DNA from 3 places in the Alteromonas sp. KUL17 genome. Region 2 is predicted to be linked to each of the others. Evidence: predicted binding sites of a transcription regulator. Region 2 holds the regulator's gene; each other region holds the start of a gene.
The links. Region 2 encodes sigma-54, which starts transcription at its own class of promoters, with help from an activator protein. Its sites were predicted from a motif close to GTTGGCACGNNNNTNGNNT; they were not measured.

Region 1 (4,155 bases), on a different contig from region 2:
GATAAAGAGCGCTCAGCTATACATGCTATATAGCGGCCTTCTTGCCTTATATGCCATGTTAAGCACAGTGGAAGACGTTTATAACGCCTCAGCGCTTGCTAAACGCGCACCTATCACTGGCTTTATTCAAGTCACTAAGCTCGCTTTTGCAATCATCACCATACTATTAAGTATTTCTTTGATTGTAGACAGAAGCCCGCTACTTATTGTGTCTGGCTTAACCGCCATTGCCGCTGTTTTACTATTGATATTCAGAGACACCATTCTGGGCTTTGTTGCCGGCATTCAAATAGCCGCTAACCGCATGTTTAATACGGGCGACTGGATTGCCATGCCTAAGTATGAAGTAGATGGTGAAATACTCGAGATAGGTCTTACCAACGTCAAAGTACAGAACTGGGATAAAACCATTTCTACGCTGCCGACTTACAGCCTTACTACAGAAGCAGTAAAGAACTGGCGCGGTATGCAAGAGTCTGGCGGACGCAGAATTAAGCGCGCCATTTATATTGATGTGCACTCTATTAAGCTTTGTGACAACGATATGCTAGAGCGCTTTTCGAAAATTCGCTATATCAACGAATATATCGATAAGAAGAAAAATGAGCTCCGCGCTTATCACCGAGATTACTCCATTGATGAGTCGGATCTGCTAAACAGCCGTCGCCTTACCAACATCGGCACTTTTAGAGCTTATTTAGAGGCATACTTGCGCAAGCACCCAGATATAAACCAAGAACTGACCCTAATGGTTAGGCAGCTACCGCCTAATGAGCTTGGTTTACCTTTAGAAATTTACTGCTTCAGTGCACAAAAGGAATGGGTGAGGTACGAAAAAGTACAGGCGGATATTTTCGACCACGTTATGGCTATGCTGGATTTGTTCGATTTACGTGCTTATCAACGTGATGGACATTTGTCGCTGCTTGCCCATCGCGAACAAAGCGCTTATAGAAATAGTCCCGAAAGCGACAATGCGCCTGAGGATGCTCAGGAGAAGAGCGAACCTAATCGATAAGGCAGTGATGAATAAAGACTTGTTCAAGACGAAAAAAAACCGGCTGAGATAGCCGGTTTTTTTAATGCTTATCGCTTAAGCCAATGCGTAGGCCATCAGTAAGCAAAGTACTAAACCAGTAACGCCAAAAAAACCGTACTCGATTTTTTCCTGCATACCTTCAGCACCTGCTTTAGCAGTCATAAAGCCCATAACGATGCTGCTTAGCCCTAGCGTAAAGGCAATTAGCGCAACACCAAACATAATTGCATTAATCCAATCAGCCATTGTGATAACCCCTTAAAAATATTGGCGGTATTATGCACCAATAAATAAGATTTAACCATGCTTGGATTGGCTTAAATGTACCGCTATTGGTATTAATTGATCTTAGTCAAAACTACTAATTAGTTGGTAATCTCACTAAATAGTGTATTTAGCAGAGCATAAAGAAATCATCAAATATTACTAACCATTTGAAAGATATAGACTTTAAATATTGGCAAGGCCATTGCTCTACCTTAGGTATAACAGCGAGTATCGTTAGCGTCTATCTGACAGTGACACTACAACGCATTGCAGTTTGCTTCGAGCACTTTCGTTAACGCGTCACACGTAAATTAAGGAATGAACAATGTCTAAGAAACTATTACTTTCAGTTGCCCTTACCAGTGCTTTAATGAGCGGCCACGCATTTGCGCATGACAGCAGCTTTCAAAACAACAGTTGTGACATGGAGCTTGATGGTCATATTCAATATTACCAAGGTGACCTAACGGTACAGATGGACAATGGCTCAGTGATGACGATTGACTCCCATCACAATATGACCATTAACGGCGAACCAGTATCGCTTGACAGCGAACAACAGCGCTGGGTAAGTGAATATTACAACAACATTGATATCGCCATCCCTATGACCTTGAATATCGCCAGTGAAGGGCTGCAAATTGCCAACGTGGCAGTAACTGAAGTATTTACTGAACTGTTAGGCGGCGATCAAATGGGTGACGATTTTCGTGAACTGTTCGACTCACTTGAAACCAAACTAAACACTTCATTCTATGATGACGCAGGCAATATTCGCGTTGATTCAACTAAATTCGATGAGCCAGGTTGGTTTGACGAAAGCTGGGAGCAAGAATTCGAAGCGCAAATTGAGTCTTTAATCAGTGAGTCTATGGGTAGAATACTTATTGCCGTAGGAACACAAATGTTGTGGGAAGGCGGTGATATGTCTGAGTTTGAGCAAAAGATGGAGCGCTGGGGTGAAGATTTAGAATATCGCTTAGAAAGCCAAGCGGCTGCGCTAGAAGAAAAAGGCGATGCATTGTGTAAGGTACTGAAGAAAGCGGATTATGCCGAAGGCAAGATGCAGGCATCCATATCTGGGCTAGATGACTTGAACCTGTTAGATATTGATCAAGGCAATCACCATGACCACAACGACGAAATGAAAATGTAGTTGGAGCATTTAGCTAACTAGACGCGCAAAACGAAACGACTTACTACTCTAACCACTCACCTTAGAAAACCGACTGTAACCCAGTCGGTTTTTCATTTTTTCAGTTAACGACAACCGCCCTCCAATTAATGTACTCTTAAGCCCTAAACAAAGGGGTATTTAATCGATGACTCAAAATGTAGTAATTAGTGGCTACGGCTGGTTAGCCAGCTATGTGGGCAAAGCACTTTCAGGTAAGGTCAATATTGTTGGCACCACTCGAAGCCAACAGAAACGTCTCGCGTTACAAGACCAAGGTATCACCGCAATTGAATATGCCCTGGGCGAAGATACATCAGCGCTTTGTAACCATTTGCCAAACGCTACCTTGTTGCTAAATATTCCCCCTGGCAGGAGAAACACAGATCTCGCGTCATACACCTACAATATGCTGCAGTTGATAGACGCAGCCATCAGCGTAAAGGTGGCGCATATCGTGTTTATCAGCACCACGTCGGTTTACGGCGATGCAACAAATGAGGTAGTGTCTGAAGTCAGCACTACACAGCCGCAAACAGCCTCGGCCAAAGCCCACGTGACTATTGAAGACTATTTATTGTCTAAGCGAGGTCAGATTGATATCAGTATTGTTCGCCTAGCCGGTTTAGTAGGCCCAGACCGTCACCCCGCCCGCTCGTTAAGTGGAAAACAGTTAGATGCAGGGAATAAGCGAATAAACCTTGTACATGTGTACGATATTGTATCTGCGCTGACGACCATCATTTGTGGCAAGCCGCTTAACGATGTTATTCACCTTTGCAGCTTGTCTCATCCTAAGCGCGGTATTTATTACGTGGATGCAGCGAAGGCGATGGATATTGATGCTCCTCGCTTTTCTGATACTGAAGCAGAACCTGCTGGCAAAGTGATTGATGCCGCACAAAGCTGGGCAAGGCTAGATATTACACCAGAGTATAGCGACCCCTATCGCATGTTTTAGGCTTTACACTTAGTAAAAATACATACTCTGACACAAACAAAAACGGCAAGCTTTAGGCTTGCCGTTTTTAAGTTGAGCTCACTGCTAGCTCACGTCATTTCTTGTAAAACCTGACTATCCGAATAGGCTCAACCCGAAGTATTTTACCGCTACCGTGTTTACAAAAATCACGAGTAAAATAAGCGGAATAAAGGTTTTCAGCGATATATCCACGTACTTTTCAAACCAGCTGCCTTTGTAACCACTGCTGCCCTCTTCCAAAGAGGCATTGAAGTTTGCACTCTTCCAACGATAAATAACAAACAAACAAATTAGCAAGCCGTTTAAAGGCAAAATCGTGTCGTAGAACACATCGTAAATGACATCAAACAATGATTTATCTGCGCCAGCGTAGTGCATAAAGGACGTAAGCATATCAACTTTACCGAATGACAACGCACTTAGGATGGCTAGCAAAATCATAATGCTTCCTAGCGACCCAAGCGCCCATTTACGGCTTACACCTTTTTCATCCATAAGCGCCGCAACAGGTACTTCAAAAATAGACACTAGCGACGTAATTGCCGCAAAGAACACTAATAAGAAGAACAAGCTAGCGACAATCGATGCGCCCATATATCCAATCGAGTCTTGTAACGCTAGAAAGATACTAGGCAGATAAGTAAAAATCATACCCACTGACGATTCACTTAAATCATCAGGGTTAATGTCTGG
Region 2 (4,155 bases):
TATTGACGATAGTTAGCGTTTTTTGAATAGTCATTACTGATTCAGCTCTCTATGGCGAATTTGTACATCAGGGTGTATTTCACTGAAGGTTTTCGACAGGGTCTGTGCGATATAAACCGAACGGTGTTGGCCACCAGTACAGCCAATTGCTACGGTTACGTAACTTCTGTTATTGCGCTCTAAATGAGGCAGCCATGTCGTTATTAAATTCTGAATTTGCCAAATGAACTTGGTCACTACAGGCTGCGACCCCAAAAATACTTCTACTGGTGCGTCTAATCCGGTCAGGTGTTTAAGGTCGGGCTCCCAGTGGGGGTTAGGTAAAAAGCGGGCATCAAAAACGTAATCCGCATCTTTAGGAATACCGTGCTTAAAGCCAAAAGACTCAAACACAAGCACAAGGCGTGAGCTTTTCTTACCCAGGATACGCTCTCGAATTAACTCAGCCAGTTGGTGAATGGTAAGCTTATCTGTGTCTAAATATAAATCTGCGCGTTCAGCAATAGGAGCAAGTAGGGCAGACTCGGCTTTAATGGCTTCTGAAAGCGATTTATTAAGCTTGGCGAGAGGGTGAAGACGACGTGTTTCGCTAAAACGCTTAACCAGTACATCATCGCTCGCGTCAATGTAAACAATGGTCATCGACCACGAAGAAGGCAAGTAGTCTAAAATTTCTACCAAATCGTCAGGATTTTTAGGTAAGTTTCTCACATCGATACTTACCGCAACCTGATCGTACTCGTCAACAACTGTATGGGTTAAGGTGGGAAGTAAGTTTACCGGGATATTATCAACACAGTAATAACCTAAATCTTCCAATGCGCGAAGTGCGACAGACTTACCAGACCCCGAACGACCACTGATTATTATCAGCTTCACCTACTTTCTCCCTAATACTCTGGTTTTATCACATACGCGTTGTTGAATTAGGCGCCTACTAAACGGTTAATAGGCGCTTAATGTTTAACTTAATGCAGATAGAATATCGTCGCTTGTCGTTGCGCGACGTATTGCTTTAATCGTTTCTTTGTCGCTTAGTTTACCAGCCACGGTGGCCAGCGTTTGAAGGTGTCCTTCGGTCTGTTCCTCAGGAACGAGTAGCGCAAAAAAGATGTCTACGGGTTTCTCGTCAAGGGCGTCGAAGTCAATTGCTGGCGTGCTGGTTACAACAATGGCAATCACTTTCTCGAGGCCCGGCAGGCGTCCGTGGGGCAGGGCGATACCATTGCCAATGCCTGTACTACCCATACGCTCTCGAGCCATCAAACTGTTGAGTACCGTTGCCTGATCAATGTTCTCGTTTTGCTTGGCAGCGATATCAGCGATGATCTCAAGAATTCGCTTTTTACTATTACACTGAACCGCACACTCGGTGCGGTCCAGACTTACGATGGCTTGTATATCCATGCTTAATTAACTACTAATGTTTTTTCAGTTTTTCCTTATGCTTGATTACCTGCCGGTCGAGTTTATCAACCATGCTGTCAATCGCCGCATACATGTCGGTATTTTCTGAGGATGCGAATACTTCAGCGCCACTTAAATGAACGGTCGCTTCGGCTTTTTGATTTAATTTTTCAACGTTCAGGATGACATGCACATTAGAAATGTGATCAAAGTGACGTTCAAGTTTGCTGAACTTCGTATCGACATAATTACGCAAAGAGTCGGTGATTTCGACATGATGACCAGTAAGGTTGATTTGCATATTTCGTCTTCCTTATATTATTAAGCCCGATTAAATAAGGCTTTTGCGTTGGTTCGACGGCGGGATCGACAACGATTCCCGGTACTTTGCTATTGTTCGCCGGGCAACTTTAATGCCCTGTTCGGCCAACAATGAAGCAATCTTGCTATCACTTAGCGGCTTGCTAGGCTTTTCAGCGGCCACTAATTTCTTGATCAATGCACGAATCGCTGTAGATGAACATTCACCACCAGACTCTGTTGCAACGTGGCTTGAGAAAAAATACTTCAATTCGAAGATTCCACGTGGCGTATGCATGTACTTTTGCGTTGTCACTCGCGAAATAGTGGATTCGTGCATATCTACCATTTCTGCGACATCATTTAGCACCATTGGTTTCATCATTTCCGGGCCGTGCTCAAAAAAGCCCATTTGCTGCTGCACAATGCAGTTTGCAACCTTCATTAAGGTTTCGTTACGAGATTCAAGGCTCTTTATGAACCACTTAGCCTCTTGCATGTGTGAGCGGATGAATTGTGAATCGCTACTATTCTTGGCACGGCGACTCATTGCAGCGTATTGTTGATTTACGCTTAACTTAGGCAGACTGTCGGGGTTCAGCTCAACCACCCAACGGCCATTTTTCTTGGTTACTGAGACATCAGGAATAACGTACTCAGGCTCTTTAGTAACTAAAGCACTACCTGGGCGAGGATTCAAGGTTTGCAGTAAACGCATTGCCTCGCGTAGCTGATCTTCTTTCAATCGGCTTTTACGCATAAGCGTACGATAGTCTTTGCTGCTCAGTAAGTCAGAGTACTCTTCAATCAGTTGCTTTGCTTCAGCAAGCCAAGGTGTGTCTTCTGAAAATTGGCGCAATTGCACCATCAAACATTCTTGTGGAGAGCGTGAGCCAGAACCAATAGGGTCGAACATCTGAATGCGCTTTAGCACACATTCTATTTCGTCCATTTCAATCGGCTCTTCCATATCATCATCGTTAACCGCTTCTAAAATATCGTCAAGGGTAACGGTTAAATAACCTGACTCGTCAATAGAGTCGATGATTGCTGTAGCGATTGCGCGATCGGTATCCGAGAAATGGGTAAGGCGCATTTGCCAAAGAAGGTGCTCTTGAATATCTTCAGTAGTCTCACCTTGGAAGATTTGCTCGTCGTCATTGGATGGACCTGGAGCTGGCGAAGATGAAGCAGAGTAGTATTCGTCCCATGTGCTGTCGATTGGCAGCTCATCGGGAAGATCGTTTTTCTCAAGTGCATCGCCGGCTTCTAACGTGTCACTAGATGCAGAAGCAGTGGCCTCAGAGCCGCTGTCATCGTTGTCGATATTGTTCTTTTCTAGTTGCGGCTCGTCGTTACCTTCTTCAACTTCTAATAGCGGATTAGAATCGAGCGCTTCTTGGATCTCTTGTTGAAGATCAAGTGTAGAAAGCTGCAGCAGTTTAATGGCCTGCTGAAGCTGTGGTGTCATGGTAAGTTGTTGGCTAAATTTTAGCTGTAAAGATGGTTTCATCTACGTCTTATTTAAATGCTCTAAATTGAATATACCAGAGCGAAACTGAAAAATGACAATTCGGTTACATTAACTATAGCCTGAATTGTTCGCCTAGGTATACATCCCTTACTTTTTGATTACTTAAAACCTGTTCCGCCGTTCCTTGCGCAATAAGCTCGCCATGACTCACAATGTACGCCTTTTCACAAACATCCAATGTCTCTCGTACGTTATGGTCCGTGATAAGGATTCCAATCCCCCTATCGCGAAGATGTTGTATTATCTTCTTTATATCATTAACTGATATCGGATCAACACCAGCAAATGGTTCGTCTAACAAAATAAATTGCGGTTTTGCTGCCAGAGCGCGGGCAATCTCAACGCGACGGCGTTCGCCCCCTGACAAACTCATCCCCGTACTATTACGTATATGGTTAATATTAAATTCATCAAGTAGCGCATCTGCTTCTTCTTCTTGCTGTTGTGAATTTAAATCTTTACGGGTTTGCAAAATGGCCATGATATTTTCATGCACTGTGAGCTTTCTGAAAATAGAGGCTTCCTGCGGTAGGTAGCCTATTCCGCGGCGTGCACGCTCGTGCATGGGCTGATGAGTTAGCTCATTGTCGTCGATTTCAATCTTGCCTTTATCCAGATTCACTAAACCAACAATCATGTAGAATGTAGTGGTCTTACCAGCGCCATTTGGGCCAAGAAGACCAACAATTTGACCCGTTGAGACAGACAGACTTACATCTCGAACAACCTGTCTTGACTTGTAAGCCTTAGCAAGATTTTTAGCGCTCAAAGTTGCCATTGCTATTTATTGCCCTCGTTGTCTTTTTTGTCTTTCTTAGACGAAGTTTTGCGAATGGTCTCAGGTGTGAATACTGTGGTCACTCGACCCTCACCATCCTTACCTGCGCCGCCAGTCGCTAGCAATTGCTCGGTAA
Region 3 (4,155 bases), on a different contig from region 2:
ATAAAACCCGTCTAGGTAAAAATGCTTTTACTGTCTTAGAGGTACTATCAGAGCCTCTGGAGCCAAAAAATGGCAACTAGCTGAGCGTTTTGCCGCTCACCAATGCTCTGAAACATCCGTTTTAATAGAAATGCTTTTCAGGCCCTAGTTGCAGTTACTGGAAAGCATCGCTCAAACACATGAGCAAAACCGTAATATGTTTCAAAGCCAACAACCCGTGCACTAGTCTTTATTACTTTTCTGTTGTGGCTAGCAGTCCACTGGTTAACTGCATTCTCCACTTTTCTACAAACTTGGCCAGTGTCATATTCGTTTCTTCTTGAAAGAGTCGATGACACTGCTGCTATCACAGCCCTTTTCTCTAATTTAAAGCCTCTAATCTATAGCCTCTAGTCTATAGACTCTAATTTATAGCTGTTATCCATTCTTCTGAAGTGCTTCTTGCATTTTTAATGACCCGTTAATCTTCTATTAATGTTGTACAAAAGTCTCCGTCATCATAGCTCGCTATCATTAAACCCATAAACTGCAGAGCAGATTTATACACCTCTATCGACAACGTTGTAGCGGTACTGCTCTAAGCAATTGAATCAGTTAATAGCACATATTTATTTTGCAAATGACTAAGGAGTCAGGCGATGAGAAAGCTAAGCACGTTAATGACAAAAACTACCCTTGTAGCAGCTACAGTCATGTTGGTGACTGGTTGCAGTGCAGTGGCAAAACCGCAGATGGAGCATTCAGCTAGTTCGAATGTTCCGGTGTTAAAAGCTAAAGCACTCGACAACGCATTACTTTATTCCGACGAGTGTATTACTGAGCGAGAAGTGGTAACGGCACAAAAGATGTGGGGTGACGGCATAGTGCGAATTGGTGCAGTATTTAGCAATGATGGTGATTACTCTGGCGAAGCCGCAGATTTCATCCAAGCTATGTATGGTTACGATTTAAGCAGCGTACTGTTTAAACCAACGCTTGCAGCTAACGACCAGTTCCGTTCAAGCTTCGATGCTGCGCTTTCATACTTTGTTGGCGGTAATGACGCTTACGAAGAGGACAAAGGCTTTGCTATCAAGCCATACATAAATGTGAAATTCGATAATGTGGGTATTATCAACAACAGCTGTCGCATGGCCGTGGCGATGGGCAACTACTTCTTTACCGATACAAAAGGTGGCGAAACGAAGGTGGAATACACGTTTGCCTATGTCAAAGATAGTGACGGCGACCTGCGTATTGTTGCTCACCAATCTTCGTTACCTTACAACCCAAACGGTAACTAGATAGGCCATTGCCCCTCCATTCTTAGGAAGTGTAAGGGGCGAAACACTCTCCCTTTGCAGGCAAGGCGTTCCTTCCCTTTCGCTTTGCCTCTTTTTTATTTTCAACGAGAAAAACTATGTGCGCAAAACGAATCATGACGCGTTGCGTCTTACTACTTGTGATGGCGATGACAGCCGGCGTTAAGTCACACGCCGAGTCAGATTTTCAATCTTGGAACGCCCTCGCACTCACTGGAGATGCCGATGAAAAAGGTAAATGGCAATTTTGGTTTGACGGTCATTTACGCTTTAAAGACGACGCATCTCGCCTTGGCGTTTCTATAGTTCGTCCCGGTGTCGGCTACCAACTATCAAGCGATACGACCTTGTGGCTGGGTGTTGCAAGAGTAACGATAGACTCAGACAGCGGTTCAATTGAAGAAGACAGGGTGTGGCAGCAAGCCACGTATTCATTAAGCAAATCTATGGGCGGTACCATTTCAGGTAGAAGTCGTTTGGAGCAGCGATTCAGGAGCGATGAAGGCAGTGATACAGGCTATAGGTTTAGACAATTTATACGGTGGTCGAAACCTTTAAATGAGCAATGGTCAATAGTCGTGTGGGACGAGGTATTTTGGGCTTTGAACGACACAGACTGGGGCCAAAATAGCGGGTTTGATCAAAATAGACTTTACGTGGGACCGGCCTATCACCTCAACAAGAAATGGCGCGTCGAGATGGGATACTTACATAATCATATTGCGTCGCCAGGCGCCAATTCAGACGCCACAACAAACCACAACCTTGCTCTTACGTTCTTCGGAAGCTGGTAAGAATCAAAGAATACCCCCAGCCAAAGGCCCTTAACACACAAAGAGTAAAGTTGGGTGACTAGGGCCTTACTCAATCATGTAAAAAATGCATTCGTACGTGTAATCGTGACGTTAATTGCCTGCAGATACGGCCTGACAATCAGAGAAAAATTAAATTATATCAATGTATTTCAATAACTTAGAAAACAGGCACAGAGATAGCATTAGTTACAGTGAAAGTAACGGAAGCAATACGAGGATTAAGTTATGTTAGGTTGGGCAATCACATTTTTTATCATCGCCATTATTGCAGCAGTTTTTGGTTTTGGAGGCATCGCAGGTGCAGCAACAGGTATCGCACAGTTTCTTTTCTTTGTGTTTATCGCGTTGCTCGTAATTTCACTTATCGCAAATGCGTTACGTGGTAGAGCACCAAGGGCCTAAGAGTTAAAAGTATTTTAATAGGAAAAAGGAGTAAGGATATGTTTTCATTTAAAAACTTATCAAAGGTACTAGTAGCATCAGCATTTGCACTATCACTAGCAGCATGCGGTGACGGTGAAGCGGAAGACGCAGGCGAAGAGCTAGACGAAATTGTTACCGATGCAGGTAATGCCGTTGAAGACGCTTGTGAAGATGTGAAAGAAGGCGTAGACGCTGAAGATAAAGACTGTTAATTAGGTTTTTATCAAAAGAAGGGCCAGACAAATGTCTGGCCCTTTTTGTATTTACTCTCGACGTTGTTTTACCTGGCCGTTTACTTAAGAGACTTCCTCACCACCTAACTCCCGCGCAAGGTCGTCAAGTGTAGATAGCGTCGAATCAAACTCACCGAGGCTATAACGATACTTCACGCTTACATGATGGTCGGTACGCCCGAACTTCACCCTTAACCCTTCAGCTTCGATATGCTTTGCGGTATTTAAAAAGCGATAGGCAGACATTTCTGTTTCAAATTGAAACTCAACACTGTTTTCCATTGAGTCTATCCGTTTAAACAACAATTTCTGGGTGAGCATCAATGACCGCAACAACCCGTTGAAGTAAATGGTTATCTGCTTCACGTATGGAGTCGTATGATAACCAGTCCGCAAGGATATCTGGAGCCGTTGCCGCCTCACCTTGTTCCAACTTAGATGTCATCATTTGTAGCTGTACGCTAGAGCATATAGATGCGTCTGCATCTGGGCTTGGCATACCAGTTGCGACTTCTAATGCTACCGTTAACCATTGTCTATCGTGCTGAGTTGTTTTATTTCCAGTTGACTGACCCAATACGCTTGACCAACGCTTCCCTAACGTTTCCGCTAGAGATTGCTCATCACCACTTCCCTCACCTACACTTAGCTGTAGTAAAGAAATCAGAGCCTGAGCTCGCGCCAATCGGGCTTGAGATTGTGCATTTTTCGCTTGCGCCGCGCGCTTACTTTCAAGTGAATCAATCTTTTTATCTACTTTCGTACGTTGCGCTTTAGGCAAGTCGGTAAACTGAGCGCGAACGTCGCTTATTGATTGACTGAACGTTGCATCATCGCTGTTGATGTCAACAGCTTCCACTTGCTTGAGTAGCGAATCTACTAACGCGTTAAATGCATTATTCTGTACTTTCCGCTCGGCTTTTAAACGTTCAAATACGGTGTCATTGGCAGCTTTAAATTCTGCCCACAACTTACTCTCTTCACGTTTACCTGCATGGCCTATTTGCTTCCACTGGCTTTGCAATTGCTGAGCTTTGTCGGCAGCGCCAGCAACATCTTCTTCCGTAGCAAGTTGACAAGCTTGGGTGACTAACGCACGCTTTTGGGCTTGGTTGTCGCTTTGCCATTTATTTACTTTAGCCTGAATGGGCGATGATACCTCCTTCCATTCTTGCTTTAGCTGTTCATAAATTTCACGTTCAACCTGACCTGCAGCGTGCCACTGTTTAGACACTCTATCGAAAACTTTCACTAGCTCGGCTTCCGGCATGTTAATGTCCATTGCCTTAACCGTAGCGATAATTGACTCACGCTTTTCACGTGCTGCAGCCCGTTGTGCGTCTAACTTTGCGTAATGTGCTCTACAAGGCTCGAAGGCCTTTT

Region 1: a site for sigma-54 is predicted at 1,496-1,514, ahead of KUL49_RS19550 (DUF2884 family protein). Genes of this name have one in related genera too.
Region 3: a site for sigma-54 is predicted at 2,281-2,299, ahead of KUL49_RS12360 (DUF1328 domain-containing protein). Genes of this name have one in related genera too.

Annotation. Positions count from the first base shown of each region.
Region 1 covers NZ_BJKJ01000036.1:3,141-7,295, forward strand. Annotated here, with positions in the region: gene KUL49_RS19540 (mechanosensitive ion channel family protein) at 1-1,018, shown strand, start outside; gene KUL49_RS19545 (hypothetical protein) at 1,094-1,285, opposite strand; gene KUL49_RS19550 (DUF2884 family protein) at 1,632-2,462, shown strand; gene KUL49_RS19555 (NAD-dependent epimerase/dehydratase family protein) at 2,629-3,441, shown strand; gene KUL49_RS19560 (sodium-dependent transporter) at 3,556-4,155, opposite strand, start outside.
Region 2 covers NZ_BJKJ01000001.1:278,512-282,666, reverse strand. Annotated here, with positions in the region: gene KUL49_RS01170 (HPr family phosphocarrier protein) at 1-34, opposite strand, end outside; gene rapZ (RNase adapter RapZ) at 34-879, opposite strand; gene ptsN (PTS IIA-like nitrogen regulatory protein PtsN) at 964-1,407, opposite strand; gene hpf (ribosome hibernation promoting factor) at 1,421-1,708, opposite strand; gene KUL49_RS01150 (RNA polymerase factor sigma-54) at 1,739-3,220, opposite strand; gene lptB (LPS export ABC transporter ATP-binding protein) at 3,294-4,019, opposite strand; gene lptA (lipopolysaccharide transport periplasmic protein LptA) at 4,022-4,155, opposite strand, start outside.
Region 3 covers NZ_BJKJ01000012.1:124,910-129,064, forward strand. Annotated here, with positions in the region: gene KUL49_RS12340 (hypothetical protein) at 1-80, shown strand, start outside; gene KUL49_RS12350 (phosphoribosyl-AMP cyclohydrolase) at 639-1,283, shown strand; gene KUL49_RS12355 (DUF2490 domain-containing protein) at 1,400-2,095, shown strand; gene KUL49_RS12360 (DUF1328 domain-containing protein) at 2,342-2,518, shown strand; gene KUL49_RS12365 (hypothetical protein) at 2,557-2,751, shown strand; gene KUL49_RS12370 (hypothetical protein) at 2,836-3,054, opposite strand; gene KUL49_RS12375 (DUF349 domain-containing protein) at 3,068-4,155, opposite strand, start outside.